DNA from 3 places in the Kitasatospora herbaricolor genome. Region 2 is predicted to be linked to each of the others. Evidence: riboswitches for the same ligand, from Rfam matches in the RefSeq annotation. Region 2 holds a riboswitch; each other region holds the start of a gene.

Region 1 (10,262 bases), 2.5 Mb from region 2:
GAGGCCTCGTAGGCCATCCGCAGGGCCGTAGCGACCGCGGCCTCGGCGTCCGCCCGGGGGACGCCGAGGCGCCGGGCCCGCTCCGCGTACTCGGTGGCGGCGGCGGCCGTGAGGCGGTGGGCGGTGTCGCCGGTGGCGGCGATCAGCGTGCCGCGCCGGCCGTGCGTCTCGACCACGCCCTCGGCCTCCAGCTCCCGGTAGGCGCGGGCCACGGTGTTGGCGGCCAGCCCGAGCTGCTCGGCCAGCGCCCGTACGGTGGGCAGCTTGAGGCCGGTGGGCAGCTCGCCGCTGCGGGCCTGCCCGGCGATCTGGGACCGGATCTGCTCGTACGGGGGAGTGGCGGCTTCGGGGTCGACGGACAGCTGCACGAGGGCTCCTGACGGACGGCGGGGACGGTGCGGAAAAGCCCGAGGGCCGCCGACCAGGGAAGTCTGGTCAGCGGCCCTCGGGGGTGACGCGGGGTGCGTACGGGATCAGTGGTGGCCGTGGCCGCTGGTGATCTCGTGGTGCTCCTCGGCGGTCGGCTTGGCGATCTGGCTGCCCTCGCCGTAGAAGCCGTGGGAGAGCTTGGCACGGGTCTTGGTGAGGATGCCGGTCTTGGCGGCGACACCGTTCTCGTCCACCTCGGCCGGCAGCTCCATCGGCAGCGGCTGGTCGTGCGCGGTGAGCTTGTGCAGCTTGTCCTGCGGCAGCTGCGCGTGCACCTCGACGAACTCGCCGTGCGGCAGGCGCTTGATGACACCGGTCTCGCGGCCGTGCAGCACCTTGTCCCGGTCACGGCGCTGGAGGCCGAGGCACCAGCGCTTGGTGATCACGAAGGTGATCACCGGGATGACGAAGAAGCCGACCCGGACGAAGTACGTGATGTCGTTGATCGACAGGTGCAGGTGGGTCGCGATGAGGTCGTTGCCACCACCGATCAGCAGCACCAGGTACAGGCTGATCCAGGCCGCGCCGAGGCCGGTGCGGACCGGGGCGTTGCGCGGGCGGTCCAGGATGTGGTGCTCGCGCTTGTCACCGCTGACCCAGGACTCGATGAACGGGTAGACCGCGATGACGGCCAGCACCAGCGGGAAGATCATCAGCGGCACGAACACACCCATGTTCAGGGTGTGGCCCCAGGCGCGGATCTCCCAGCCCGGCATGATGCGGATCAGGCCCTCGGAGAAGCCCATGTACCAGTCCGGCTGGGCGTCGGTCGACACCTGGTCGGGGCGGTACGGGCCGTACGCCCAGATCGGGTTGACGGTCGCGATCGCGGCCATCGCCGAGATGATGCCGAAGACCAGGAAGAAGAAGCCACCGGCCTTGGCCATGTAGACCGGCATCAGCGGCATGCCGACGACGTTCTTCTCGGTCTTGCCCGGCCCGGCCCACTGGGTGTGCTTGTGGTAGAAGACCAGGATCAGGTGCGCCACCAGCAGGCCCACCATCACACCCGGGATGAGCAGGATGTGGATGGTGAAGAAGCGCGGAATGATGTCCGTGCCCGGGAACTCCCCGCCGAACAGGAAGAACTGGAGGTAGGTGCCCACCAGCGGGACGGCGAGGATCGCGCCCTCCATGAAGCGGATACCCGTACCGGAGAGCAGGTCGTCCGGCAGGGAGTAGCCCATGAAGCCGTCGAACATGCCCAGGAAGAGCAGCAGGAACCCGAAGATCCAGTTGACCTCACGGGGCTTGCGGAACGCGCCGGTGAAGAACACGCGCATCATGTGCACGAGCATCGCGGCGACGAACACGATCGCGGCCCAGTGGTGGATCTGGCGGATCAGCAGACCGCCGCGGACATCGAAGCTGATGTCCATCGTGGAGGCGTAGGCCTCCGACATCCTGATGCCGTTCAGCGGGGCGTAGGAGCCGTGGTAGACGACCTCGCCCATGCTGGGGTTGAAGAAGAGCGTCAGGTAGACGCCCGTCAGGATGATGATGATGAAGGTGTAGAGGCAGATCTCACCGAGCATGAAGGACCAGTGGTCCGGGAAGATCTTGCGCAGGTTGGCCTTGGCGAGGGAGTAGATCCCCAGCCGGCCGTCCGCCCAGTCCGCTACGGCCTCGGCCTTGTTGGCGGGCTTTTCGCGGGTGCTGGCCGGCTTGGACGCGCCACTGGTGGCGCTGTTCGCGGCACTCATGAGCGCTCCCAGAAACTCGGGCCGACGGGCTCCGCGAAGTCGCCGGTGGCGACCAGGAAGCCCTCTTCGTTGGTGGTGATCTTCAGCTGCGGCAGCGGGTGACCGGCCGGGCCGAAGATCACGCGGGCGCCGTCCGCCAGGTCGAAGGTCGACTGGTGGCAGGGGCACAGCGCGTGGTGCGTCTGCTGCTCGTAGAGGCTGATCGGGCAGCCGACGTGCGTGCAGATCTTGGAGTAGGCCAGGATGCCCTCGAAGCCGAGCTCCGCGGAGTCCTTGTCCTTGATGTTCTCCGGGGCGATCCGGACGAGCATCAGCGCGTCCTTGGCGATCTGCTGCTGGAAGGTCTCGTCGTCCTCCTCCAGGCCCTCGGGCTTGGCGAAGGTCAGCGAGCCGACGACGATGTCCTCGGCCTTCATCGGCTTGTTGGTGTTCATGTTGACCAGCGGGAGCGGGTGCTCCGGCGTGGCCAGGTCCCAGCCGGTGTGCTGCAGCTTCTTCTCGGGCAGCGGGCCCAGGTCGCGCAGCAGCACCACGCCCGACAGCGGGACGAGCGCCATCGAGCCGATCAGGGTGTTGCGGATCATCTTGCGGCGGCCGAAGCCGGACTCGGCGGCGCCGGTCTTGAACTGCTCGATGACGTCCGCGCGGACCTCGTCGTCAGCCTCGATCGGGTGCCGCTCCGCCGGGAGCTCGTGGTCCGACATCAGCGTGCGGGCCCAGTGGACCGCGCCCGCGCCGATGCAGAACAGCGCCACCCCGAGGGTCAGGCCGAGCGCGAAGTTCAGCGCGCTGACGTGGCCCAGCGGGAAGATGTAGACGATCTTGTCCGCGTCGATCGCCACGTAGGAGGCGATGAAGCCCACCGTGGCGAGCATCGACACGACGAACATCAGCGAGACCTGGCGCTCGGCGCGCTTGGCCGCCCGCTCGTCGATGTCGGTGCGACGCGGTTCGTGGGCCGGGAGGCCCGGGTCGGCGAACGGGTCACCGTGCGAGGCGACCTCGTGCTGCCCTGCGGAGCCGTGCGACTCCGGGAGCTTGTCTTCTGACATGTCGTGGCTCATGACTTCCGGGCCTTGGTGGTGTGGGCGGCGACCCAGATCGCGACCGCGATGAGAACGCCGAGACCGAAGATCCAACCGAAGAGACCCTCGGTCACCGGACCGAGGCTGCCCAGGGTCAGACCGCCGGGGTTGGGCTCCTCGTTGAGGTTGCGGACGAACGCCACGATCTGGCGCTTCTGCTCCTCGGGCATGGTCGTGTCCGGGAACGAGGGCATGTTCTGCGGGCCGGTCTGCATGGCCTCGTAGATGTGCTTGGCCTCCACGCCCTCCAGCGAGGGGGCGTACTTGCCCTGGGTGAGGGCACCACCCTGGCCGGCGAAGTTGTGGCACTGGGCGCAGTTGGTGCGGAACAGCTCGCCGCCCGCGGCCACGTCGTCCGGGTTGGTCGAGGTGTACTGCTTCTCGGTCGGCGCCACCGGGCCCGGGCCGAGCGACGCGACGAACGCCGCGAGCTGGTCGATCTCGTGCTGGGTGTAGATGTTCTTCTTCTTCGGCACCTGGGCGCCGGGCTGCTGGGCCGGCATGCGGCCCGTGGCGACCTGGAAGTCGACCGCGGCGGAGCCGACGCCGACCAGGCTCGGACCGTCACTGCTGCCCTCGCCGTTGAGGCCGTGGCAGGAGGAGCAGCCGACCGCGAAGAGCTTCTTGCCCTCGTCGATCGCGAGCGACTGCGCGGCGGTGTCGGCCTGCGCCTTCTCGGCGGGCGCGAACGCGGCGTACAGCCCCCCGGTGGCCGCCAGGGCGAGAAGTAGGACGACCAGCGCCGCCAGTGGGTGGCGCCGTCGTGCGGAGAGCTTTTTCACGGAATAACCCCGGTGTCAGGATCTGGTCGACTGGTGGGTGCGCCCGGCGGCCGGTCTGGCCGGAACGGCAGGCTGCCTGTCTAGGGCTGCGCGCGCGGTCGGTCGGTGGGTGCGTCGTTCACCGGCAGCAGGGTCGTCTTCGGTGAGGGCGCCCCGCGGCCGGCGGCCAGCGACCTGATCAGCTGGTTACTTGATCAGGTAGATGGTCGCGAACAGGCCGATCCACACGACGTCGACGAAGTGCCAGTAGTACGACACCACGATGGCGGCCGTGGCCTGCTCGTGCGTGAAGCGCTTGGCAGCGTACGTGCGCCCCAGGACCAGCAGGAAGGCGATCAGACCGCCCGTCACGTGCATACCGTGGAAGCCGGTGGTCAGGTAGAACACCGTGCCGTACGGGTCGGAGGACAGCGACAGGCCGTCCTTCTTGACCAGCTCGGTGTACTCGAAGATCTGGCCGCCGATGAAGATCGCGCCCATCACGAAGGTGATGACGAACCACGAGCGGAGCTTCTTCACGTCACCGCGCTCGGCGGCGAAGACGCCGAGCTGGCAGGTCAGCGAGGAGAGCACCAGGATCGTGGTGTTGACGGAGGAGAAGGGCACGTTGAGCGCGTGCGCCTTCTCGCTCCAGAACTCCGCCCCCTTCACGGAGCGGAGAGTGAAGTACATCGCGAAGAGGGCCGCGAAGAACATCAACTCGGAACTCAGCCAGACGATCGTTCCGACGCTGACCATGTTCGGCCGGTTGACCGATCCGTGCGCGTGCCCGGTTTCTACTGCTGTTGCTGTCGCCACGACGGACATTATGTCGGTCCCTTATTCCGTCTTCACGCCGGGGGGTCTCCCTCGGAGTGTCCGGTGCGTGCGATATGCCCCGTTGAGGTCCGAGAGCGGGTCCGGCGGGGCGGTCGGCGCGGCTATGTCCGTTTTCTGACGGTTGTTCGGGCCCCCCGGCGCCCTCCGGAGGGCCCCGAGCACTCCTTTGCCCTGCGTGTCGGGGGCCCCGCGGCCCACCGGGTCGGCTAGCGGGTCCGCCGTACGGGTGGTCTTCGTGCGTCAGGGTGACGCGGTGCCCCCGGGCGGGTGACGGTTCAGCGCGGCGCCTTGGAACCGGCGCCGTCCGGTCCGCCCGCCGATCACTGCGGGCCGGATCGCGCGGGAGGGGCTCCACGGCGGGTGATCGGGAGTAGCATCCGGAGCAGGTGGACGTGGTCCGGATCACATCTGAGGGAGCAGGGCCCCATGGCGCACACGACCGACGAGACGCTCACCGTCCTCGTCTACAGCGATGACCGCAACACCCGCGAGCAGGTGCGGACGGCCCTCGGCCGGCGCCCGGCCGCGGACCTTCCCGAACTCGACTACCTGGAATGCGCGACCACGCCCGCCGTGCTCCGCGCCCTGGAGAAGGGCGGCGTGGACCTCTGCGTCCTGGACGGCGAGGCCGTCCCGGCCGGCGGGCTGGGCCTGGGCCGCCAGCTCAAGGACGAGATCTACGGCTGCCCGCCGGTGCTGGTGCTGATCGGCCGGCCGCAGGACTCCTGGCTGGCCGCCTGGAGCCGGGCGGACGCCGCCATCTCCCACCCGGTGGACCCGGTGGCGCTGGCCGAGGCCGCCGCCACCCTGCTCCGCAACCGGATCGCGGGCCGGACCCCGGCCACCCACTGACGGACCGGGCCCGGTGCGCCCCGCGCCCGGCGCCCCCGTACGGTCGGCGCCCGCCGCCGTACGGGGGCGCCGGGCGCCCTGGCGTCCGCCCCCGCCGGCCCGGCCCGGCGCTCCCGCCGCGGGCGACGGCCCGGCGCCGCTCCTGCGGCACGTCCGTGGGTACTGCCGCTGCGGCACCGCTGTCTCAGTACTAGAGAAGAGGGGCGCGGGCGTGGGCTGCCCTGCCGCGCCGCTGGATAGGCTGGCCTCCTGGTTCCCGGAGCCCTTCCGGCGACACTGACGAGAGCTGGAGTCAGCCATGGTGAACGCGCACCCTGCGAACGGCGGCAACGACCCCGTGCAGGTGGTCCGCGTCTGGCCGGATCTCCTGTCCGCACTGCTGAGGGGCGAGGACCTCACCCAGGACGACACCGCCTGGGCGATGGACCAGATCATGAGCGGCGAGGCCAGCCCCGCGCAGGTGGCCGGCTTCATGGTGGCGCTGCGGGCCAAGGGCGAGACGGTCGACGAGATCACCGGCCTGGTCGACGCGATGTACGCGCACGCCGAGCCGCTGCACATCCCCGGCCCGGCCGTCGACATCGTGGGCACCGGCGGCGACCGCGCCAAGACCGTCAACATCTCCACCATGTCGGCGATCGTCGCGGCCGCCGCAGGTGCCAAGGTGGTCAAGCACGGCAACCGCGCCGCCTCCTCGGCGAGCGGCTCCTCGGACGTGCTGGAGAAGCTCGGCATCAGCCTCGACCTGAGGGCCGCGCGGGTGGCCGACATCGCCGAGGAGGTCGGCCTGACCTTCTGTTTCGCGGCGAAGTTCCACCCGGCGATGCGGCACGCCGCGACCGCCCGGGCCGAGCTCGGCGTACCGACGGCCTTCAACATCCTCGGCCCGCTCACCAACCCGGCCCGGGTGACCGCCCACGCGGTCGGCTGCTTCGACACCCGGCTGGCCGGGCTGATCGCCGGCGTACTGGCCCGCCGCGGCTCGACCGCGCTGGTGTTCCGCGGCGACGACGGCCTGGACGAGCTGACCATCTCCACCACCTCCCGGGTCTGGATCGTGCAGGGCGGTGTGGTCACCGAGACCTCCTTCGACCCGCGCGAGGTCGGCATCGAGCCGGTCGGCATCGAGGCGCTGCGCGGGGCGGACGCCGCCTACAACGCGGACGTCGCGCGCCGGCTGCTGGCGGGGGAGCGCGGGCCCGTCCGGGACGCCGTGCTGCTGAACACCGCGGCCGCCCTGGTGGCGCTCGACCTGACCGGGGCACCGCTGGCCGAGCAGCTGGCGGCCGGGATGGCGCGGGCCGCCGAGGCCGTCGACTCGGGCGCGGCGCAGGCCCTGCTGAAGCACTGGGCCGAGGCCAGCAGCCGGCGCTGACCGCCGGCGCCGAGGCGTCCGAGGCCCGCGGAGCGACGCTCCGCGGGCCTTCGCCGTGCCGGCCGGAGGCCGCCGCCCGTCCACATGCCGGACTCCTGTTTGACCATCAGGCGGGCGCCACCTAATGTTTTCGCCAGGTCATGAGTGACAGCGACAAGCCCCAGCTTGCTGTCCGGCAACCCTCCGTCCGTGGCGGGGTGCCCTGGGTGAGGACCGGGTCACGCGGCAGTCCGTCCGCGTGGCAAGCGCGGACCACCGGCGTACTCGCACTCCCGGGGTCCTGACCTCAGAGGAGTGCACTCCCATGTCTGTGACCACCGATCTCTGCGCCCCGCTCGCCGTCCTCGGCCACGACGTCCAGGTCCCGCTGGTCAACGGCGAGAAGGTCGCCTACGCCGCCCTGGACTACGCCGCCAGCTCCCCAGCGCTCCAGCGGGTCTGGGACGACGTCGCCGCCTACGCCCCCTACTACGGCAGCGTGCACCGCGGCGCCGGCTACCTCTCGCAGCTGTCCACCGACCTGTTCGAGCAGAGCCGCCGCACCGTCGGGGAGTTCCTCGACCTGCGCGAGGGCGACCAGGTGGTCTTCACCCGCGCCACCACCGACTCGCTGAACCTGCTGGCGGGCGCCCTGCCCGCCGGCACCCGGGTCTTCGTCTTCGAGACCGAGCACCACGCCTCGCTGCTGCCCTGGCGCCGCGAGGGGGTCGCCGTCTCCTACCTGCGGGCCCCGCGCTCGCACGCCGAGGCGGTCGCCGCGCTGGACGAGGCGCTGGCCGGCGCGGGCGAGGGCCCGAAGCTGTTCTGCGTCACCGGCGCCTCCAACGTCACCGGCGAGCTGTGGCCGGTCGCCGAACTCACCCGCACCGCCCACCGCCACGGCGCCCGGGTCGTCCTGGACGCCGCCCAGCTCGCCCCGCACCACCGGGTCTCGGTCCGCGAGCTGGACGTGGACTGGGTCGCCTTCTCCGGCCACAAGCTGTACGCGCCGTTCGGCTCGGGCGTGCTGGCCGGCCGTCGTGACTGGCTGGACGCCGCCGAGCCGTACCTGGCCGGTGGCGGCGCCACCCGCACCGTGGCCCGCGAGGTGGACGGCTCGGTCGCCGTCGAGTGGAACTCCGGCCCGGCCCGCCACGAGGCCGGCTCCCCGAACGTGATCGGCGCCTACGCCATCGCCGCCGCCTGCCGGGCGCTGAGCGAGGCCGGCTTCGACGCGCTGGAGGCCCGCGAGCAGCAGCTGATCGCCCGCCTCAAGGCCGGCCTGGCCGAGATCCCCGAGGTCAAGGTGCTCAGCCTGTTCGGGGACACCCCGCTGCTCACCGACGTCGCCCGGGTGGGCGTGGTCTCCTTCGTCGTCCAGGGCTGGAACAGCTCGCACTTCTCGGCGGCGCTCTCCGCCGAGTACGGCATCGGTGTGCGCGACGGCCTGTTCTGCGCCCACCCGCTGGTCCGCACCCTGCTCGGCGGCGAGGAGGCCCCGCCGTCCGAGTGCGGCGCGCCGGAGGCCTCGCTGCCCGGCGAGCGCAGCCTGAACGCGATCCGGGTCAGCTTCGGCGCCGGCACCCCGGACGAGCACCTGGACCGGTTCCTGACCGCCGTCCGCGAGCTGGTCACCGACGGCGCCGCCTGGAGCTACCGCAGCGAGGGCGGCCGTTGCGTCGCCGACACCCGCCGGGCGGGCTGAGCCCGGGACCGCTGCCGGGAGCGGCCGGGGAGCCCGGCCGCTCCCGGCAGCGCCGCGTCTCCCCGCTACTCGCCCAGGCCGAGGGCGAAGGCGGCTTCGAGGTCGTGCTGGGAGTAGGTGCGGAAGGCGATCTGGGTCTCGGTGTGCTCCACGCCCGGCACCTTGTTGAGCTGACCCGGGATCACGTCGGCCAGGTCGTCGTGCCGGCGGACCCGGACCATCGCCACCAGGTCGTAGCCGCCGGTCACCGAGTAGACCTCGCTGACACCCTCGATGGCCGTGATCGCCTCGGCGATCTCCGGGATGCGGTCGACGCTGGTCTTGATCAGGACGATGGCGGTGATCACTCTGCTGCTCCTTTGTGGGGTGCGGCCAGCGTAGCCGCCGCCCCGCCCGGCGTCAGTCCGCCCGCGCGGGCCGGCGGGCACCGCCCCGGGCCCGGCGGCCGTCGGCTCAGCCGGCCCGGTGCGGGCCGGGGCGCCGGGGCGCGTGCGCACGGGCGGCCCAGGTGAGGAGGAAGCCGGCGCTGAAGCCGATCACGTGCACCAGGTACGCCACGCTGCCCGGGCCCGGCGGCTGCCCGCCGCCGTCCAGGCCGGTGGACCGCACCGACCACCACTGCAGCGCGAACCAGAGGCCCAGCACCAGCCAGGCGGGGAAGCGCAGCGGCAGGAAGAGCAGGAGCGGCACCAGCGTGGTCACCCGGGCCTTCGGGTACAGCCGCAGGTAGCCGCCGAGCACCGCCGCGATCGCCCCCGAGGCACCGATCAGGACCCGGTCCGAGCCCGCCGAGTGCGCCTGAGCCAGCGCGTAGCCGTAGGTGGCGAGGGTGCCCACCGCCAGGTAGAAGACCAGGAAGCGGACCCGCCCGAGGCGCTCCTCCACGCCGGCACCGAAGACGTAGAGGAAGAGCATGTTGCCGAGCAGGTGCAGCCAGCCGGCGTGCAGGAACAGCGAGCTGAGCACCGACAGCGCCGGTGACTTGCCCGGGGTTGGCCCCACCTCGCAGCCCGGCGGCTGGACGATCCGCCCGGCCGCCAGCGGGCGGTGCTCCAGCAGCTCGGCCGGCACCGCCCCCCAGCGCTGTTCGAAGCGCTGCTCGGCGCAGACCCGGGCCTGCCCGGTGCCGTAGACCGGGTTGAGGCCCGCCGCCGGGCCGAGCAGGAACACCAGGGTGTTGAGGGCGATCAGGGCGTAGGTGACCACCGGCGCGGGGACGGCCGCACGCCCGTCCCGCGCGCCGGTGTGGTCGAGGACCGGGATCGCCATGCCGGGGAGCATTCCTCGCGGGCGCGGCGGTGACACCGCGCTGTACTGCGAGTGGGTGACCGGGGCCGCTCCGGACCGGTGGCGGGCGAAGACGGCCCAGGCAATAGGCTTGGGGCGGGCATTCCCCGCCTCCCGCCGCCGACGCCGGGCCCCGGGGGGAGCGCCTCCCGCCCAGACCAGGGAACCGCCGAGAGGACCCCCCGATGACCGTCCCCGCCCTGACCGCTGAGACCCGCTGGCGCTGCACGCTGTGCGGCAACCTGA
Region 2 (10,262 bases):
GACATGCCGACGGGCCCGTACGACGTGAGTCGTACGGGCCCGTCGGTCGAAGCGGATCACCAGCCCGTGGGCCGAGCCGAGGCTCCGGGGTCCGGAAAGGTCAGACCGCCGCGCGGACCATGTCCGCCTGCGGGCCCTTCTGTCCCTGGGAGATCTCGAACTCGACCCGCTGGCCCTCCTCGAGGGTGCGGTAGCCGTCCATCTGGATCGCGCTGTAGTGGACGAACACGTCCGCACCACCGTCGACCGCGATGAAGCCGTAGCCCTTCTCCGCGTTGAACCACTTGACGGTGCCCTGAGCCATTCCGAACTCCCCTAGTGCTGTGCTGGCCCTTCACGGATCCCGCAGGTCGCGGGCCCGGGTCTGGTTTCGAGGCCGGCCCGGGGAACCCCCCCTGAGCGCAGCCGTGCACGCCGCAGTTGCCCGTCCTGGACCACCGGAGGGTGGCCCGTTGGGCGGGTGAATGCGTCGACCGCGGCTGAATGTATCCGTATCAACGCCCTCTGCAACAGGCCCAGCTGCCGGGAATTCACGGCGCCCGCGGGGGAGCGATTCAGGATGGATGCGGAGAAATTCGGCATTTCATGCCGGGCATACCGGACGAATTGCGCAAATCGCAGCAGGAATTCTGACACCTGCCTGACATGTTTCACAGGCACGACACAAGCGCCGGTCTCAGCGACCGGACCGGCAGGGTCGTACGGGACGCCCACGGGGGCGGAGATCCGCCGGCGGGGGAGGGGGCCCGGTCATCGGCTGTCGGACACTTTACTCCGCCACGGGCGGCCGAATTCCCACCCCTGTGCGGCGAGCCGCCTCCACGACCGGAGAATCGCATTCCGGACGTGAAGGCGGCTCGGGGGTGCGGGGCCTCACCCGGGCGTCCCGGGCGGGTCCGGCGCGCGGCCGGTCGGGGTCAGCAGCCGCCGGCCACCGCGGGGATGATCGAGACGCTGGCGCCGTCCTTGATCTCGGTCGCCAGGCCCTCGGCGAAGCGCACGTCGTCGTCGTTCACGTAGATGTTGACGAAACGGCGCAGCTTGCCCGTGTCGTCGAGCACCCGGGCGGCGATGCCGGCGTGGTTCTTCTCCAGGTCGGCGATGACCTCGGCGAGGGTCGCGCCCTCGGCGGCCACCTCGGCGGCGCCGCCGGTGTAGGTGCGCAGGATGGTCGGGATGCGGACGTTGGCGCTCATGGCGGTCGCTCTCCTAGCGGGGTGGGGGGGATCAGGCGGACGCGAGGCCGGCCGACCGGAAGGACTCCAGGGTCGGGCGGATGGTCGCGGTCAGACCGGCATCGGCCACCGCGTCCAGGGTCTTGAGGCCGTCGCCGGTGTTGATCGCCACGGTCTCCTTCGACGGGTCCAGCTGACCGGTCTCGACGAGCTTCTTCAGCACGCCGATGGTCACCCCGCCGGCGGTCTCCGCGAAGATGCCCTCGGTGCGGGCCAGCAGCTTGATCGCCTCGACCACCTCGGCGTCCGTGACGTCCTCGACGGCGCCGCCGGTGCGGCGGGCGATGTCCAGCACGTACGGGCCGTCCGCCGGGTTGCCGATGGCCAGCGACTTGGCGATGGTGTCCGGCTTGACCGGGCGGATCACGTCCCGGCCGGCCTTGAAGGCGGCGGAGACCGGGGAGCAGCCCTCCGCCTGGGCGCCGAAGATCTTGTACGGCCGGTCCTCGACCAGGCCGAGCTTGATCAGTTCCTGCAGGCCCTTGTCGATCTTGGTGAGCTGGGAGCCCGAGGCGATCGGGATCACGATCTGCTCCGGCAGGCGCCAGCCCAGCTGCTCGCAGATCTCGTACGCCAGGGTCTTGGAGCCCTCGCCGTAGTACGGCCGCAGGTTGACGTTGACGAACCCCCAGCCCTCGCCGGCCGGGTCGCCGATCAGCTCCGAGCAGAAGCGGTTCACGTCGTCGTAGTTGCCCTCGATGCCGACCAGCTCGCCGCCGTACACCCCGGCCATGACGACCTTGCCCTGCTCCAGGTCGTGCGGGATGAACACGCAGGACTTGAAACCGGCCCGGGCCGCCGCCGCGCCCACCGCGCCGGCCAGGTTGCCGGTCGAGGAGCAGGAGAGGGTGGTGAAGCCGAACGCGCGGGCCGCCTCGATGGCGCAGGCCACCACGCGGTCCTTGAAGGAGTGGGTCGGGTTGCCCGAGTCGTCCTTGACGTGCAGCTGGGCGGTGAAGCCCAGCTCGCGGCCCAGGTTGTCGGCCTTCACCAGCGGGGTCCAGCCCGGGTTCAGGTTGGGCTTGGAGGCGACGTCGGCGGGGACGGGCAGCAGCGGCGCGTAGCGCCAGATCGACGCCGGGCCGGCCTCGATCCGCTTGCGCAGCTCGTCCGCGCCGGCCGAGCCGAAGTCGTACGCGATCTCCAGCGGGCCGAAGCACTCCAGGCACGCGAAGCTCGGGCCGAGCGGGAAGCGGGTGCCGCACTCGCGACAGGAGAGTGCGGTGGCGGGGCCGAGGTCGACGGAATCGGTCACGTCTGCGGCGCCGGGGGCGGTGTTCGCGGTGATAGCCATGATGGCGGAGGCCTCTCTCCTCATCTTCCCCATGACGCGGGCGCGCCACAGGACGGAATTGGCACCTGTCCCGCCAGGGCCGCCGAAGCCGCCGTGCGAGAAGGTTGCCGGGACGTCGACGGGCCGTTCCCTCAGTCCCTCTGGATGAGCTCTGTGAAGTTGTGGTCCTGCTCAGCGGGCGACCCCGGCGTGCGAAGGTCTAAGCGCTGTACGAAGACTGTATCCGAAGGCGTCAACCGCCAAGCGGTCCGTCCGCCACGCGAGATGCCCGAGCGAGCGGACCGCCCCACCCGACCCGCGCCGCCGAGGCGCCCCAGCAAGGAGTGTGCCGTGCCTGCCGAGCTGCCCCCCGCGCTTCTCCCGGAGGTGGCGTCCTGGCTGCGCCGCCGGTCCTGGAGCGCGGCCGACCGACCGGTGCACAGCCTGCTCGCCGCCAAGGAGGCGGCCGGCCGGGCCGGGACGATCAGCGTGGTGCTGCCCGCCCTGGACGAGGAGTCGACCGTCGGGGCCATCGTCTCGGTGATCCGCCGGGAGCTGATGGAGCGTCTGCCGCTGGTCGACGAACTGGTGGTGGTCGACTCCGGCTCCGCGGACCGCACCGCCGAGGCGGCCGCCGAGGCCGGCGCCCGGGTCGTGCACCGGGACGCGATACTGCCCCGGCTGCCGGCCGAGCCCGGCAAGGGCGAGGTGCTCTGGCGCTCGCTGCTGGCCACCTCCGGCGAGATCGTCTGCTTCGTGGACGCCGATCTGCGCGAGTTCGACCCGGCCTTCGTCTCGGGCATCGTCGGCCCGCTGCTGACCGACCCTGGCATCCAGCTGGTCAAGGCGATGTACGACCGGCCGTACGAGCTGCCGGGAGCCGGCGAGGGCGGGGACGCCACCATCGACCCGGTCGGCGGCGGCCGGGTCACCGAACTGGTCGCCCGCCCGCTGCTCAACCTGCACTGGCCGGAACTCGCCGGTTTCGTCCAGCCGCTGGGCGGCGAGTACGCGGCCCGCCGCTCGTTGCTGGAGCGGCTGCCGTTCCCCACCGGCTACGGCGTGGAGCTCGGGCTGCTGGTGGACGCCCTGGAGGCGGCCGGCCTGGACGCGCTCGCCCAGGTGGACGTGGGCGTGCGCCACCACCGCCACCAGGACAGCCAGGCGCTCGGCCGGATGGCCGCGACCATCTACCGCACCGCCCTGGAACGGCTGGACCGCACCCACCGGCTCAAGGCCTCCGCCGACCTGGTGCACCCGCTGCTGACCCAGTTCACCCGCACCGGCACGGGCTTCACCGCGCACAGCCACCCGGTCGGCGCGCTGGAGCGCCCGCCGATGCACACCGTCCCGGAGTATGTGAGCCGTCACAGCGGGTACTAGGAAGTTTGGCGGTGCCGGACCACGGCAAGGTTCCCATCATGGGCGATCTCACGACGGCACGTTCGAGTCCGACCGGCAGCGCCCCCGTCCTGGTGGCCTCCAACCGTGGTCCGGTGTCCTTCAACCGCCAGGAGGACGGCACCCTGGCCCTGCGCCGGGGCGGCGGCGGCCTGGTCTCCGGGCTCTCCGCCATCGACGACCCCTCGGCGGTCTGGGTCTGCGCGGCGCTCGGCGAGGCCGACCGGGAGGCGGCCCGGCAGGCCCCCGACGGCCGGCTGGACCGCGCCGGGCACGAGGTCGGCGGGCAGGCCGTCCGGATGCTGGACATCGACCCGGAGACCTTCGCCCGGGCCTACAACGGGGTCGCCAACTCCACCCTGTGGTTCGTCCACCACCTGCTGTACGCCACCCCGACCGAGCCCGCCTTCGACGCGGGCTTCCGCACCGAGTGGCAGGCCTACGAGGCCTACAACGCCGCCTTCGCCGACGCGCTCGCCGCCGAGGCCGCCCCGGACGCCGCCGTGCTGGTGCAGGACTACCACCTGTCGCTGGTGCCCGCGCTGCTCCGGGCCCGCCGTCCGGACCTGCGGATCGGCCACTTCTCGCACACCCCCTGGGCCCCGCCGGACTACTACCGGATGCTGCCGGACGACGTCGCCGAGGCGGTGCTGACCGGCATCCTGGGCGCCGACCGGGCCGGCTTCCTGACCCGCCGCTGGGCGCTCGCCTTCGCGGACTGCTGCGCGGACGTGCTCGGCGCCGAGGTCGACCGCGAGGCGCTCACCGTCACGCACGCGGGCCGCACCACGGCGCTGGGCGTGCACGCGCTGGGCGCCGACGCCGACTTCCTGCGGGAGCGCTCGCACCGGGCCGACGTCGAGGAGCGGCTGGCCGCCCTGCGGGCGGCCGTGGGCGGGCGCCGCACGATCGTCCGGGTGGACCGCACCGAGCTGAGCAAGAACATCGTCCGCGGGCTGCTGGCCTACCGGCACCTGCTGCGCACCCGCCCCGAGTGGCTGGACCGGGTCGTCCACGTCGCCTTCGCCTACCCCTCGCGGACCGACCTGGCCGAGTACCGCGCGTACACGGCCTCGGTGGAGCGGATCGCCGGCGAGATCAACGAGGAGTTCGGCACCGAGGACTGGCAGCCGCTGATCCTGCACGTCAACGACGACTTCCCGCGGTCCCTGGCGGCCTACCGGCTGGCCGACGTGGCGCTGGTCAACCCGATCCGGGACGGCATGAACCTGGTCGCCAAGGAGGTGCCGGTGGTGTCCGACGCGGGCTGCGCTCTGGTGCTCTCCCGGGAGGCCGGCGCCTTCGCCGAACTCGGCGAGGACGCCGTCACCGTCAACCCGTACGACGTGATCGCCACCGCCGAGGCCCTGCACAGCGCCCTCACCATGCCCACCGCCGAGCGCACCGAGCGCACCAAGCGGCTGGCCGCGGCGGCCACCGCGCTGCCGCCGCAGCAGTGGTTCCTCGACCAGCTCACCGCGCTGGGCTGACCTCCGGGCCGTCCGTCAGCCGCCGCACCAGCGCCTCCACCAGCCCCACCACGCCGGCCGGGCCGGGGACCACCAGGTCCGCCCGGTCGGCGAGGTCGCGCACGGGGGCGTCGCCCACCGCCCCGCTGCAGACCAGCAGCCCCGGCACGCCCTCGGTACGGCCCTTCTCCACCGCCGCGAAGGCCGCCAGGTCACCCAGGTCGTCCCCCGCGTACAGGACGCCGCGGGCGGCCCGCTCCCGCAGGAAGCCGCCGAGCGCCGCGCCCTTGTCGACGCCCGGCGGGCGCAGCTCCAGGACGAGGCGCCCGGGCTCCACCATCAGCCCGTGCTCGGCGGCCAGCGCGGCCATCGGCTCCCGGAGCAGCTCCAGGACCTCCTCCGGGGCGTCCGCCCGGCGGGTGTGCACGGCCAGCGCCCGGCCCTTGTCCTCCACCCAGGTGCCGGCGCCGGCACCCAGCTCCGCCAGCCGGCCCGGCAGCAGCGCGCGGACCTCCGCCACGCCCGGGTGCGGCGCGGGCGCCCGCACCTCGCCGCTGGCGGCCTCCCAGCGCTCCACGCCGTACTGGCCGAGCACGACCAGCCCGGGCACCCGCGCGAGGCCGCCGTACTCCACCGCCAGCGCGGCCGGCCGGCCGGTCACGACCACCACCGAGCCCACCAGCGGCGCCAGGGCGGCCAGGGCGGCGGCGGCGCGGGGGTGGGCCCGGGCCGCGGCCGGGTCGGGGACGATCGGCGCCAGCGTCCCGTCGAAGTCGAAGGCCGCGACGGCCCCGCCGGGGTCGGCGAGCAGCGCCGCCAGCCCTTCGCGTCCAGCAGCGGTAACCGGCTCCGGCAACTCGGTGATGGCCATGCTCCGACCCTACCCAGGGCCCCGCGCGGCACACCGCGCAGCGCGCGGGCGCTCCCCCGGCGGGCCGCCGGGGGCGGTCGGCGGCGGGCCGCACGCCTGCGTCAGCGGGCCTCGCGCTTGCGTTCGCGGATCCGGCGCAGCCGGTTGACCAGCAGCGGGTCCCGGGCGAGCGCCTCCGGACGGTCGAGCAGGGCGTTCAGCAGCTGGTAGTAGCGGGTGCTCGACAGGCCCAGCTCCTCGCGGATCGCCCGTTCCTTGGCGCCGGCCGTCCGCCAGGGGCGGGCCTCCAGTGCCAGGACGGCCAGGTCGCGCGCTCCGAGTTCGGCCACCGCCGCCACCTCCGCATCCGTCCGGCCGGGCCCGCGCCGGGCCCTACGAGGTGTCATTCTCCCCCGGCGGTCCGACACACTGTGGCGCCCCCGCCGGCGGGGGCGGCCGGGTTAGCGTCGGGGCATGACCGACAGCTTCGCCGTGCACATCCCGAGCGCCGAGCTCGAACCCGACCCGCTCGACCCCGCCCAGATCGTCTCCGGCACCCCCGAGGTGTCCGGGAAGGTGCTCTGGGAGTCCGAGGAAGGCCGCCAGCTGCGCGGGATCTGGCAGATCACCCCGGGGGTGGTCACCGACACCGAGGCCGACGAGCTCTTCGTGGTGCTCAGCGGCCGGGCCACGATCGCCTTCGAGGGCGGCCCGACGCTGGAGGTGGGCCCGGGCGACGCCGCGGTGCTGCACGCCGGCGACCGGACCACCTGGACGGTGCACGAGACGCTCCGCAAGGCGTACGCCCTGACCCTGGCCCGACCCCTGGCCTGACCCCCTGGCCTGCTCTCGTCCCGAGCACGGCCCGACCTCGTCCCGCCCCTGGGCCGGCCCGCCGCCCGGCCGGCCCAGGCCGGATCAGGGGCCCGGCCGTCAGCGGACCCGCTTGGCCTCCGCGACCGCCGCCTCCTGCAGCCCGCCCAGCACCTGCTTGGCATCGCCGGTGACCGCGTGCCCGATCTCCTTCTTGATCTTGCTGCTGACCTGCTCCCAGGCGGGGTCGCCGAGCGGGTAGAAGCTGGCGTTCGGCAGCACCGCGAGGAACTGCTTGAGGTCCTCGTGCTTCCCGTTGCTGCTCATCTCCGCCAGCGTGTCCTGGGTGACCGGCAGCAGGTTGTACTTCTCGTCGAACGCGAGCGTGTTCTCCTTCGAGTACACGAAGTTGAGGAGCTGCTTGATCTCCAGCTTGTGCCCGTTCGCCTTGAAGGCCATCATCCAGTCGGCCACCCCGAGGGTGCCCGTCTTCCCCACGCCGTCCTTGCGCGGGATGGCCGCCGTGCCGAAGTCGACCTTGGCGGCGGTGGCCTTGCCCAGCAGCGAGGGGTGGCCGTTCAGCATCGCCACCTTGCCGGTCGCGAAGTCGTTGAAGGCGGTCTTGCGGTCGACCGTGCCCGGGTCCGGGTAGGTCAAGTGGGAGTCGACCAGGTTGGAGCGCAGCCAGCTGAAGGTGGCCAGGTTCTGCGGACTGTCGATGCTGTAGTTGCCGACGTCGTCGGAGAGGGCGCCACCGCCGCTCATCGCCCACATCATCGATTCGCCCTGGGCCTCCTCGGGCCCGAGCGGCAGCGCGTACGGGGTCACCCCCGGCACCTTCGCCTTGATCTTGTCGGCGTCCGCCTTGAGCTCGGACCAGGTGGCCGGCGGCGCGGTGATGCCCGCCTTCTGGAAGATCGCCTTGTTGTAGAAGAACACCCGCGAGGAGGAGACGAAGGGGATGCCGTACTGGGTGCCGAGCACCTGCCCGGCATGGGCGAAGCCCTCGCTGATGTTGGCCTGGGTCTCCATCGAGAGCACGTCGGCGGCGGGGTAGAGCCGCTTGGCGGCGACCTGGTCGGCGAAGCCGCCGGTCTGCACGAGGTCGGGCGAGGAGCCGCTCTTGATCAGCTCGGCGACCCGCTTGTCGATGTCGTTCCAGCTGACCACCTCGACCTTGACCTTGATCTTGGGGTTGGCCGCCTCGAAGCGCCGGGCCAGGTCCTCCCAGTACGGCCTGGAGCTGGTCGCCTCGTCGTCGCCGTAGTCGGCGGCCACCAGCTTCAGTGTCACGTCGGAGCCCGAGGCCCCGCCGCAGCCGGTCAGCAGCAGCGCGCCGACGACCGCCGAACCGATCAGCCGGAAGGACCCGTGGGCACGCCTGTTCACCGCGATGTACCGCCTTCTTCGGGGGAGATTGGCGGTAACACTCCCAAAGCGGACTCCCAGAGGTCCAGACCTCACGGAGGTAGTTATCGAAGTGCCGGATCACGTTGCAGCACGCGCAATGGCAATCAGGTGATTCGGGACAGAACACCCGTCCGTCCGTTCGGGGTTCGGACGGTCGTCGCACCGGGGTTCAGGCCGTGATCACCTGCACGCCGGCCTCGGTGAAGGCCGCGGCCAGCTCCTCGTCCACCTCCGCGTCGGTGACCAGGGCGGAGATCCGGTCCAGCCCGCAGATCCGGGCGAAGACCCGGCGGCCGAGCTTGGAGGAGTCGGCGACCACGACCACCCGGCGGGCCCGCTCGGCCAGCAGCCGGTTGACGCTCGCCTCACCCTCGTGATGGGCCGTCGCACCGTGCACCACGTCGACCGCGTCGACGCCCAACACCGTGACGTCGAGGGTCAGTTCGTCGAGGACGGCGTTCGCCAGCGGGCCGATCAGCTCGTAGGACTGCGGCCGGGCCACCCCGCCGGTGACGACGATCTTCACCTGCGGACGGACCGTCAACTCGTTGGCGATGTTGAGCGCGTTGGTGACGATGGTCAGCAGCCGGCCCGGCGCGCCCTCCGCGCGCTCGACCAGCTCGGGGCGCACCGCCAGGGCGCGCGCCACCTCGGTGGTGGTGGTCCCGCCGTTCAGGCCGACCACCTCGCCGGGGGCGATCAGGGCGGCGGCGGCCGCGCCGATCCGCTGCTTGGCGCCGGCGTGCCGGGCGGTCTTGTAGCGCAGCGGCAGGTCGTAGGAGACGTTGTGCGCCACGGCGCCGCCCCGCGTCCGGGTGACCATCTGCTGGCGCGCCAGCTCGTCCAGGTCGCGGCGGATGGTGGCGGCCGAGACGTCCAAGGCCTGGGCGGCCTCCTCGACGTCCAGCCGGCCGTTCTCGGCCAGCAGCTCCAACAGTGAGTTCCACCGCTCGTACCTGGACACGCGCCGCTGCCCCTCCTCCGTCCCCGCCGCGCGCGATCACGCGGGCGGGGCCAGCCTCGCACATTCCGGCGCCCTGGGGGCCTGCCCTGCCGCACGGACCGCCCGACTGCCGCGGGGAACCGGCGGGGCACGGGGGGCTCGACGGTGCTCACGGGGGTACACAGAGGTTCGCGGGGGCACGGCCGGCAGCCGTGCAACTCACCACAAATCACCCGAGCTGCCCGCAGAGCGACAAATCTCACTGGTCCAGGGGCTGACCAATAGCCCAACTGGACTAGACCTCTCCGACCTGACCAAGGAAACTGTCCACCGTGAAGCACGTCATCGCACTCGATGTAGGCGGCACCGGCATGAAGGCCGCGCTGCTCGCCCAGGACGGCTCCGTGCTGTTCGAAGCACGCCGACCGACCGGGCGGGAGCACGGCACGGACGCCGTGGTCACCGCCATCCTCGACTTCGCCGCCGACCTGGCGGACGAGGGGCGCGGCCGATTCGGCAGCGACCCCCTCGCCGCGGGCGTCGCCGTCCCGGGGACGCTCGACGAGAAGAACGGGATCGCGGTGTTCTCCGCCAACCTCGGTTGGCGCGACCTACCGCTGCGCAAGCTCCTCGGCGAGCGCCTGGCCGGGAAGGACGGCACCGCCATGCCGGTCGCCCTCGGCCACGACGTCCGCTCCGGCGGGCTCGCCGAGGGCCGGCTCGGCGCCGGCCGCGGCGTCGACCGCTTCCTGTTCATCGCGCTCGGCACCGGCATCGCCGGCGCCATCGGCATCGGCGGACGGATCGAGGCCGGCGCGCACGGCTACGGCGGCGAGATCGGCCACGTGGTGGTCCGCCCCGGCGGCCC
Region 3 (10,262 bases), 1.7 Mb from region 2:
CTCGCCCTCGGCGAAGCGACCGGGCGGGAAATCACCGACCGCGCCGGCGCCCTCCTCCAGCAGTCGCCAGAAGGCCTGGGTGTCGGGCGCTCCGGGCAGGCGGCACGCCGATCCGATGACGGCGGTCGCTGTCGCGAGCACGGTTCCCGGCAAGGACGGGTGCAACTGTTCCTGGCGCGCCATCGTGAGCTTCCACCTCTGAGAAAGGGTTCTTCCGGCGCTCCTCAGTCTGGTGATCAGTGCCCTTGCCGCTAACCCCTAGCGGGCCCCTGCGGGACCCCTAGCCATGGCTAGGGGTCCCGCAGGGGCCCGCTCCCCGCCCCGCTCCCGGGGCGTCCCGCGACCGGTCGGCTACCCGGCCAGCTCGCCGCCGAGGTAGGGAGAGTAGCGGAGATCGACGCGCCGGCGGACCCCGAGCTTGCGGTAGACCCGGGTGAGGTGCTGCTCCACCGTGCTGACGGTGATGTACAGCTTGCGGGCGATCTCGCGGTTGGTCAGGCCGTGGGCGGCCAGCCCGGCGACCCGGCGTTCGGCGTCGCTGAGCCGGTCGGCTCCCTCCTCCGGCACACCGGCGGCCCGGACGGCGCCCCGGTCGACGGCCCGCTCGGCCGGCCGGTCCGCCGGTTCGGCCGGCAGCGACCGCGGACCGCCCGGGCGGGCGCTCTGCAGCCCGCCGGGCCTGGCCCGGCGCTCCGCCGACCTGGCCAGGCCGAGCTCCCCCTGGACCCGGTGGGTGGCGCTCAGTTCGCCCAGCGCGGCGGCGAGCTGGGCGCCGTCCCCGGCGTCCTCCAGCGCGGAGACGGCCCGCTCCAGCAGGCCCGTCCGCTCGGCCGGCTCCCCGGCCGCCGCCCTGGCCCGCAGCGCCATGCCCCGGACCCTCGAATACCCGGCCGGCCCGAGCGCGGCCAGCTGCCGGTCGGCCAGCGCGAGCGCCGACCGCCGTCGCCCGAGGGCCAGTTCGGCCCGGGCGGCGCCGATCCGCCAGGGCACCAGGCCGGGCAGGTGGTCGATGTCCCAGCGGGCCATCAGCTCGCCGCAGGCCCGGAAGTCGGCCAGCGCCTCCTCGGGCCGGCCGACGGCCAGCAGGTGACCGCCGCGGGCGTAGAGGTAGTGCAGGCCGGCCGGGGTCTGGAAGGTCTCGGCCGGGACGGCGAGCGCCAGGTAGCGCGCGGCGTCCTCGTGCCGGCCGAGGGCGGTGCGCACCGAGATCATCGTGGACAGCGGGTAGCCGACCGCGACCCCCCAGCCCTCGGGGCGGATCCGGGCGAAGGCCGCCCGGGCCGCCTCCTCTGCGGTCCGCAGGTCGCCCTGGCGCAGCGCGACCTCGGCCCGCAGCGCCGAGAACAGCGCGTGCCAGGTCGAACTGCAGTTGGCGGCGGCGGTGCGGGCCGCGATCGGCTCGCACCAGCGGGCCGCACGGTCCGCCCGGTCCGCGTAGACCAGCACGGTCAGCGCGGAGGTGAGCGACTCCACCGAGCCGCCGCCGAGCCGGCCGTCCCGCAGGATCCGCTCGGCCTTGAGCACCGACTCCTCCGTCGGCAGCCCGGCCAGCAGCCCGCCCAGGACGGCCAGACCGTCCGCCGCCGCGCCGGCGGACGGCCCGGGGACCGGCTGCGGGAACAGCGACCGGAACCAGTACCCGAGCCAGGAGCGCAGCTCACGCAGGCCGGCCAGCTCGGCGCCGGCCGGCTGAGCGGCCTGGAAGCGCTCCAGGGCGGCCGTGCCCTCCGCGACCCGGCCGTGCCAGAACAGGTAGCGGACGGCCTTCAGCTCGCGCCGCGCCGCCGCCTCGGCGGACTCCGCCTCGGTGCCGGGCAGCCAGGGCACGCACTCGATCCGGACCGGCTCCTCGGCCTGCTGCCCGGGCGTCCAGGCCGGGCCGGCCGCCCACGGCAGCACCACCGGGGCCGGGGCCGGGTGCGTACCGGCCGGGCCGGGGGCCGCGCCGTCGGCGGCGGGGACGGGCACCGGACCGAAGCCGGAGGGCGACGGCGGCACCGGGTGGAGGGCCGCCGGCTGGAGGGCCGGGCCGGCGACGGCCGGCCGCGGCGGTCGCTGCGGCGGGACGGACGACATCCAGCCCTGCGTCCAACCGGCCTGCCCGCCCGGGCCGTCCACGGCGGCCGGCCCCTCCGGGCCGCCGATCGCGTCGATCCCGACCGCTCCGCCGATCGCGTCCGCGGCGCCTTGGCCGGCCGGCAGGCCGGCGCCGCCGAAGCCGCCCGGACCGCCCGGGTCGCAGTCGCTGAGCATCTCCTCCAGGGTCCCGCCGAGACCGGCGCTCCCGGTGGCCGGCGCCGCCCACGGGGCGCGGACGTGGCCCTCGGCCGAGCGCAGCTGCTCGGCGACCCGGGCCGCGGACGCGCCGGAGGCCCGCAACAGCTGGGCGGCCCGGTGGTGCAGCGCCGCCAGCTCCTCCGGCTTCATCGCGGCCAGCAGGTCGCCGCCGCCGGTCGGGTGCCGGAACCCGCCCTCGTGGAACAGCCCGGCGGAGTGCAGCAGGTAGGAGGCCCGGGACAGCGACTGCGGCGCCAGCAGCAGCAGCTCGGCCAGCAGCTCGGGCTCGCCGGGGCGGCCGAGCACGGCGACGCCACGGGCGCAGCGCAGCGCCAGCGGGTCCATCCGGTGCAGGCAGTTCATCAGGCCCCGGCGGTAGCTCTCCCCCACCACCAGTTCCTGCCGGGCCCCGCTCGGTTCCTGGTCCTCCAGCAGGGCCTGGACGAGCAGCGGGTTGCCGCCGGTCAGCGCGTGCGTCTCGGCCGTCAGCCGCAGGGCGGCGTCCGCGCCGAAGCGCTCGTGGAGCAGCTCGGAGAGCAGTCCGGCCGGGAGCAGCCCGAGCCGGACCCGCTCGTGGTGCGGCTGGCGGGCCAGTTCGACCTCGAAGAAGGGGTTCGGCGGCGTCATCGTCTCGCGGGAGCTGAGCACGGTCAGCACCCGGGCACCCCTGGTCCGCCGGACGAGGTAGAGCAGGAACTCCAGCGACTGCACGTCGGCGTCCTGGCGGTCGTCGACGGCGAGCAGCAGCGGGGCGCGTTCGGCCAGCCGCAGGACGAGCGAGCAGAGGCCGTGCAGGGCGCGCGGGGTGAGCCGGGGGCCTGCCTCGCCGGCCGGCCCCTCGACGCCCTCCTCCAGCAGGTGCGCCACCTCGGCGTCGGCGGCGGCGTCGAGGCCGGCGCTCTGGAACAGCTGGTGGACGATCCCGAACGGGAAGTCCTTCTCCAGCGGCGAGCCGGCCGCCGACAGCACCCGGACGCCGTGGTCGGCGGCGGCCTCGGAGAAGACGTGCAGCAGTTCGGTGCGGCCCGTCCCGACCGCGCCGCAGAGGGCGACGACGCCGCCCCGGCCGCGCAGGGAACGGTCCAGGGCGTGGCGCAGCAGCCGGAACTCGTCGTCACGGCCTGTGGGTTCGGATCGGTGGACAAGACGCGCGGCACGCGCGGGGGACGTGAGCATCCGCTCTCCTGGAGCAGGGCGCACGACCGGGCCGCGCAACGCTGCGCTGCCCGTCGTACGAGAGGCCGGAAACGAGGTGCGTCACCGGCCGGCCGGAGCCCGGGGCCGTGACACGCGAACCGAACCGCGACCCCCGGTGGGGGTCCGGCCGCAGGGCCTCAACGACAGAGCGAGCTGGCACTGCGGACGAGGTCGACAGCCAACCTGGCCACCAGTCTGAGCCGAACGGCACGGCTGCCGTGCACGCGCTGCATGACCGTCTCCATCCCCCTGTGTACCCGGGGTTCCTGTGCTTGCGACATGACACCCATGTCACCCGGCTTATCCCCGGCGGCACCCCGCCACAGTGGAGGGTTGCCAGTCAGCCGGCCGGGGCCCAAAGCTGACATTCTTCGCCGGTCCGAGTGTACGAATCCCGAATCGGCCCCGTCAATCGACGTTCGGTCACACCCCGTCACGCAACAGTGGTTTGACCCGGCGGAAACACCGTCGGCGCGACATCCCCGGGCGAACCGGACACCGGCCCGCCCGGGCGTACGCCGCGGGGGCGGCGTCGGGCGCCGGAAGGCCCCCGCCGGGCGGCCCGGGGCGCGGAAGTTGGACGACTGTTCACCCGGCCGCGGCCTGCCGATCCCCCGTGCGCACCGGCCCGGCGCTGAAATGATCACTGTCCGCGCACGGCGGTGGCCGAATGCCGTCCCGCTCCGCGACCGGTGGTCCAATGGTCTATACCAATTGAGGTACGGTTCCCCCAGGATGCTGTCGGACCAGCGGCTGTGGGGGCCCTATGACTGTCCATCACCTTCCTCAACCTCCCTCCGATCAGGAGCTCTACTGGTATTTCGGACCGCAGCGCCGCTGGGTGCTGATCTGCACCTCGCTGGCCTTCGTCTTCACCGCGGCGACCATGCTCACCTTCTCGCTGCGGACCCCGGCCCTCTGGGCCTTCCTCGCGGTCCTCGTGCTCAACCTCGCCGCGCTCGCCCTGTCCTCCGTCAACAGCCTGCGCCAGCGCCGGCTCACCCGGCAGTCGCACGAGGTGCTGGTGCACGCCTGGCAGCCGGCCCGGCTGCCGGACGTCGACCTCTACCTGCCGACCTGCGGCGAGCCGCTCGACGTCCTGGAGAACGCCTACCGCGCCGTCTCGGCCGTCGACTGGCCGGACGCGCTGACCGTCTGGGTGCTGGACGACGGCGACCGCCCGGAGGTGGCCGGGCTGGCCGCCCGGTACGGCTACGAGTACGTCGTGCGGCCCGACCGCGGGCACCTCAAGAAGGCCGGCAACCTCAACCACGCGCTCACCCTGAGCACCGCGGAGTTCATCGCCATCCTGGACGCCGACTTCGCGCCCCGGCCGGACTTCCTGCGGCACCTGGTGCCCTACTTCGCCGACCCCGGCACCGGCATCGTGCAGAGCCCGCAGTGCTTCGACACCGACGAGACCATGAGCTGGATCCAGCGCGCCGCCGGCGCCGCCCAGGAGTGGTTCTTCCGCTGGATCCAGCCCTCCCGCGACGCCAGCGACGCCGCCATCTGCTGCGGCAGCAACGCCGTCTACCGGCGCGCCGCGATCGACGCGGCCGGCGGCTTCGCCCGGCTCGACCACAGCGAGGACCTGTTCACCGGACTCGCCCTGTACGAGAAGGGGTTCCGCACCCTGTACGTGCCGGTGCTGGTCGCCAAGGGCACCTCGCCGGACAACCTCGCCGCCTTCGTCAACCAGCAGTACCGCTGGGCCATGGGCAACCTGCACCTGCTCGGCACCCCCGAGCTCAAGCGGATCCGGGCACCCTGGCGGATGCGGCTCTGCTTCTACGAGGGCGTGGTCGGGTACCTGACCACGGCGGTCAACATCTTCGCGGCCCCGCTGCCGCCGCTGGTGATGATGTACCGGTACCCGGACGAGATCCGGCCCTGGCACGTCCTGCCGCTGCTGGCCCCGCTCTGGCTCTGGCACGTGCTGCTGCCCCGGATCAGCCGGACCCGCTGGCGGGTCGAGGTGATCCGCTCCAACGTCCTGATGAGCGTGGCCGCCGGCGCCGCCTTCTGGCACACCCTGCGCGGCCGCAGCGCGGCCTGGGTGCCCACCGGCGCGGGCCGCGCCAGGCCCGGAGGGCTGGCCCGCCGGGTGGTCCTGGTCGCGCTCGGCTGGCTCTGCCTCTCGATCGGCGCGGCCGCCGCCGGCCTCGCGCTGGCCGTCGCCCGCAACGGCTGGGAGCCCAACTGGGGCCTCGGGCTGTACCTCGTGGTCCAGTGCCAGATCGGGGTCCCGCTGATCCGCGACCTGGTCGCCGAACTGCGCCCCGCCGCCCCGGCCCGGGCCGCCGCGCGCCAGGCCGCCCGGGCCGGGCGCCCCAGGGGCCGCGGCATGCTGCCCCGGCGCTGGCCCGAGGCCTCGGCCGCCACCGCCACCCTCGTCCTCACCGCCCTGCTCGCCTCCGGCTGGGTCAGCCCGATGCTGCCCTGGCTGGGTTGAAAGATGGTCGCACCGATGTCCTCGACCGTGGTTCCGGAGCTCGCTCCGCAGACCCTCACGATCCCCGGCCCGCCGCCCGGCGGCGCCGGCTCCCCCGGCGCCTCCCCCGGCCGCACCGGATTCCGCCCCGACATCGAGGGCCTGCGCGCGGTGGCCGTCCTCGCGGTACTGGCCTTCCACGCCTCCGTCCCCGGCCTGGCCGGCGGATTCGTCGGCGTCGACGTCTTCTTCGTCATCTCCGGCTACCTCATCACCGGTCTGCTGGTGCGCGAGGCGGTCGGCACCGGCCGGATCCGGCTCGGGGAGTTCTTCTCCCGCCGGGCCCGCCGGCTGCTGCCCTCCGCCGCCGTGGTGCTCGCCGCGGTCGCGCTGGCCGGCGCCTGGCTCACCGTCCCGCTGCGGCGCACCGACCTGGAGTACGACGTCCTCGCCGCGGCGCTGTCGGCGGCCAACTGGCGCTTCGTCGCGCAGCAGACCGACTACCTCGCGGCGGGCCGGGAGCAGAGCCCGCTGCTGCACTTCTGGTCGCTGGCGGTGGAGGAGCAGTTCTACCTGTTCTGGGCCCCGCTGCTGGCCGTGACCGTGTTCCTGGTGGCCCGGACGGTCCGGCGCGGCCGGGCGGTCCGCGCGGCGGTGGCGCTCGTGGCCGTCCTGCTCACCGTCGGCTCCTTCGCCCTCTCCCTGCACTGGACGCACGGCTCGGTCTCGCTGGCGTACCTCGGCACACCCTCCCGGGGCTGGCAGTTCGGGGTGGGCGCGCTGCTGGCGCTGCTGCCCGCGCACCGGCTGCGCGGGCCGCGCCCGCTCCGGCTGCTGTCCGGGTGGGCCGGGGCGGCGGCGATCGGATGGTGCGTCCTGGAGTACGACGCCGGCACCCCCTACCCGGGCTACGCGGCGCTGGTGCCGACCCTCGGGGCGGCCGCGGTCATCCTGGCGGGCACCCCGGACGCCGGGGGCGCCGACCCGGTGCGCGGCGGTCCCGGGGTCGGCCGGCTGCTGTCCGCCCGGGCGCCGCGCGCCGTCGGCCGGCTCTCCTACAACCTCTACCTGTGGCACTGGCCGGTCCTGGTGCTCGCCGAGGCCCGGCTCGGCGCCCTCGGATGGCCGGCGAAGGCGGGGCTGACGCTGGCGGCCGCCCTGCCGGCCGCGGCCGCGCTGCGCTGGATCGAGCAGCCGCTGCGCCGCAACCGGACGATCGCCGAACTCCCCCGCCGGGGACTGTCGCTGGGGGTCGCCGCGGTGGTCGTCCCGGTGGTGCTGGCCCTGGTCGTCGGCACCGGGACGCTCCGGCTGCTCGGCCCGGCCGCCCCGGTCGACATGCTCGGCCTGCCGCCCGGCTCGCCCGACGGCACCTCGCTGCTGGCCCGCACCGCCGCCCCGCTGAAGCCCGGGCCCGCCGTCCCTGACCCGGCCCAGGCCCGCAAGGACTTCCCGCCGGACGGCGAGTGCGAGGTGGCCCCGGCCGTGACGGCCGGCCCGGCCTGCCTGTTCGGCCCGGCCGGCGGTCCGGACCGGATCGTCCTGCTCGGCGACTCGCACGCCGGCCAGTGGTTCTCCCCGATGCTCGCCATCGCGGCCGAACGCCACTGGGGGCTGGAGGAGTTGGTCAAGCAGGGCTGCCCGCTGGCGGACATACCGGTGGTCAACCCGCAGTTGGGACGCGAGTACCGGGAGTGCGACACCTGGCGGGCGAACAGCCTGGCCAGGCTGCAGAGCGGGCCGAAGCCCCGGCTGATCGTGATCGCCTCGCTCAACCGCTACACCGACGACCGGCGACTCCTCGCCGAGGGCTGGGAGAAGACCCTGACCCCGCTGCGCGCCCTCGGGGTGCCGATCGTCTACGTGGAGGACACCCCGGTCCCCGGCGAGGACGTCCCGGCCTGCGTCTCCGGGCACACCGCCGACCCGGCCGCCTGCGAGTTCGACCGCGCCCGTGCCCACTGGCCGGACCCGCTCGCCGAGGCGATCGCCGCCGGCCGGATGCCCGGGGTGCGGTCCGTCGAGGTGAACTCGGTGCTCTGCCCCGGGTCGGGGCGCAGCTGCCCGGCGGTGCTGGAGCGGATCCTGCTCTACCGCGACGACGCGCACCTGACCAACGTCGCCGCCGTGGTCCTCACCCCGCGGCTGGAGCGGCTGCTGGTCGGGGCCGGCCTGGTGCCGGCCCGGAACGAGCCGGGCGCCGACGGCTGGACCACACTGCTGCGGGACGACTTCGACGGCCCGGCGGGCAGCCGCCCCTCGGCCGCGAACTGGCAGTACGACCTGGGCACCTGCTACCCCGGCTGCCCGGCCGCCCAGTGGGGCACCGGCGAGGTGGAGACCATGACCGACTCCACCGCCAACGTCCGGCTGGACGGCCGGGGCGCACTGGAGATCGTGCCCACCCTGGAGGGCGGCCGGTGGAGCTCGGGGCGGATCGAGTCCCGGCGCGCCGACTTCACCGCCCCGCCCGGCGGAGTGCTGCGGATCGAGGCCTCGATCGCCCTGCCCGACGTGACCGGACCGGCCGCGGCGGGTTACTGGCCGGCCTTCTGGACCCTCGGGGCCGGGCTGCGGGAGGGTTTCACCGGCTGGCCGGCGACGGGCGAGCTGGACGTGATGGAGTCGGTGAACGGCCGCGACTCGGTGTTCGGGACGATGCACTGCGGCACCCTGGACGGCGGCCCCTGCCAGGAGCCGAAGGGGCTCGGCTCGGGCGAGTCCGCCTGCCCCGACTGCCGGACGGGCTTCCACACCTACGCCGTGGAGGTGGACCGGACGGCCGGCGCCGAGCAGGTGCGCTGGTACCTGGACGGCCGGGAGTTCCACCGGGTGCGGGCCGACCGGATGGACGCCGCCACCTGGGACCGCGCGGTGAACCGGGGGCAGTTCCTGATCCTGAACGTGGCGGTCGGCGGCAACCTGCCCGCCGCGTTCGGCGGTGTGCCGGGGGCGGCCACCGAGCCGGGGCACCCGATGCGGGTGCAGTACGTCGCCGTCTCGGCGCGGGGCGGCGCCCGGTCCTGACCGCCGGCGGGTCCTGACCGGCGCGTCCCGGCCACACCGCCCGACCGGCGGCCCCGCACCCGCCCCGCCCGCTCCCCCGGACGCCTCCGCGCTCCCGGGAGGCGGGCCGGGGCGGGCGCGGCCGGCCCGGGAGCCACTCGGCCCCCGCCGGCCGTGCCGACGGGGGGAACGGGTGGGTGCGGTGCCCTCGGGACGCCGCTGCCCCGGCCGTCAGGGCTGCGGCGGCCGGTCCTCGCCGGGCATCGACTGGTTGCCGAGCTGGTCGTTGATCTTCTGCTGGGCGGTGTCGACATGGCCGCTGTACTTGCCGCCGGTCTTCTCGTCGATCATGTCGCCGCCCTTGTCCACCCCCTTCTGCACGGTGTCCTCGTGCCCCTTCATCATGTTCTTGAGCTTGTCGAGCATGGACATGGTGTGACCTCCGCATTCGGTGACCAACTACGTCCATGGTCCGCACACGACCCGGAAACGGCATCCCGGCGTCCCGGCCGGTCCCGCTCGCCGGCCCGTGCCGGTGGGCCCGACAGCCCGGCTGACCAGCGGTTTCACCGCGATCAAGGCCGCCGCGGAGTCAGGCGGACTGCCGGACCACCAGCGAGGGCTCGAAGATCACCGAGGTGGCCCCGCGCTCGGGACGCGCGATGTGGTCGAGCAGGATGCGGGTCATCTCGGCGGCCATCTCCTCCACCGGCTGGCGGACGGTGGTCAGCAGCGGCCGCCCGGCGGTGGCCGCGCTGCTGTCGTCGAAGCCGACCACCGCGACGTCCTCCGGGACCCGCCGCCCGTGGTCGCGCAGCACCGCCAGCGCGCCCTGGGCCATCAGGTCGTTGGCGGCGAAAACGCCGTCCGTGTCCGGGTGCTCGATCAGCAGCCGGGTGATCGCGCGCTCACCGCCGGCCTGGGTGAAGTCCGCCTCGGCGTGCGGCAGGTAGGGCAGGCCGTGGCGGGCCATCGCGTCGTGGAAGCCGGCCAGCCGGTCCCGGGCGGCCCGGACACCGGAGGGGCCCGCGATGGTCACCACCCGGCGGCAGCCACGGGCGTGCAGGTGGTCGGCGGCCAGCCGCCCGCCGTCGCGGTTGGCCAGGTCGACGCAGCTGATCGGCAGCGGGCGGTCGGGGCGACCGAACAGCACCGCGGGGACGCCGGCCTCCAGCAGCAGGGCGGGCATCGGGTCGTCGGCGTGGGTGGAGACCACCATCGCGCCGTCCGCGTTGCCCTGCCGCAGGTAGGCGAGGGCCTGCTCGCGCGCCTCGGGGGCGTCGGCCAGCATCAGTACGGGGTGCAGGCCCTGCGGCCGCAGGGCGGTGAAGACCCCGCTGACCACCCG

Evidence for each region. Region 2 has a riboswitch for S-adenosylmethionine ahead of thrC (threonine synthase). Riboswitches for the same ligand answer to the same signal wherever they lie in the genome.
Region 1: another riboswitch for S-adenosylmethionine. It lies ahead of J2S46_RS11970 (aminotransferase class V-fold PLP-dependent enzyme); the one in region 2 lies ahead of thrC (threonine synthase).
Region 3: another riboswitch for S-adenosylmethionine. It lies ahead of J2S46_RS30285 (helix-turn-helix transcriptional regulator); the one in region 2 lies ahead of thrC (threonine synthase).

Annotation. Positions count from the first base shown of each region.
Region 1 is NZ_JAUSVA010000002.1:2,663,520-2,673,781, reverse strand. Features, by position in the region: gene J2S46_RS12005 (GntR family transcriptional regulator) at 1-368, opposite strand, end outside; gene qcrB (cytochrome bc1 complex cytochrome b subunit) at 474-2,132, opposite strand; gene qcrA (cytochrome bc1 complex Rieske iron-sulfur subunit) at 2,129-3,196, opposite strand; gene qcrC (cytochrome bc1 complex diheme cytochrome c subunit) at 3,193-3,999, opposite strand; gene ctaE (aa3-type cytochrome oxidase subunit III) at 4,186-4,806, opposite strand; gene J2S46_RS11980 (response regulator) at 5,245-5,670, shown strand; gene trpD (anthranilate phosphoribosyltransferase) at 5,969-7,045, shown strand; SAM riboswitch class IV at 7,182-7,299, shown strand; gene J2S46_RS11970 (aminotransferase class V-fold PLP-dependent enzyme) at 7,350-8,729, shown strand; gene J2S46_RS11965 (Lrp/AsnC family transcriptional regulator) at 8,795-9,076, opposite strand; gene J2S46_RS11960 (rhomboid family intramembrane serine protease) at 9,183-9,998, opposite strand; gene J2S46_RS11955 (hypothetical protein) at 10,202-10,262, shown strand, end outside.
Region 2 is NZ_JAUSVA010000002.1:5,183,612-5,193,873, reverse strand. Features, by position in the region: gene J2S46_RS23095 (cold-shock protein) at 101-304, opposite strand; gene J2S46_RS23090 (MoaD/ThiS family protein) at 918-1,196, opposite strand; gene thrC (threonine synthase) at 1,228-2,529, opposite strand; SAM riboswitch class I at 2,547-2,680, opposite strand; gene J2S46_RS23080 (glucosyl-3-phosphoglycerate synthase) at 2,860-3,891, shown strand; gene J2S46_RS23075 (alpha,alpha-trehalose-phosphate synthase (UDP-forming)) at 3,930-5,399, shown strand; gene otsB (trehalose-phosphatase) at 5,383-6,249, opposite strand; gene J2S46_RS23065 (DUF3263 domain-containing protein) at 6,351-6,578, opposite strand; gene J2S46_RS23060 (cupin domain-containing protein) at 6,703-7,062, shown strand; gene J2S46_RS23055 (extracellular solute-binding protein) at 7,162-8,430, opposite strand; gene J2S46_RS23050 (DeoR/GlpR family DNA-binding transcription regulator) at 8,621-9,415, opposite strand; gene J2S46_RS23045 (ROK family protein) at 9,727-10,262, shown strand, end outside.
Region 3 is NZ_JAUSVA010000002.1:6,914,496-6,924,757, reverse strand. Features, by position in the region: gene J2S46_RS30290 (type I polyketide synthase) at 1-183, opposite strand, end outside; gene J2S46_RS30285 (helix-turn-helix transcriptional regulator) at 352-3,453, opposite strand; SAM riboswitch class IV at 3,738-3,850, opposite strand; gene J2S46_RS30280 (glycosyltransferase family 2 protein) at 4,241-5,929, shown strand; gene J2S46_RS30275 (acyltransferase family protein) at 5,945-8,935, shown strand; gene J2S46_RS30270 (antitoxin) at 9,146-9,346, opposite strand; gene J2S46_RS30265 (LacI family DNA-binding transcriptional regulator) at 9,507-10,262, opposite strand, start outside.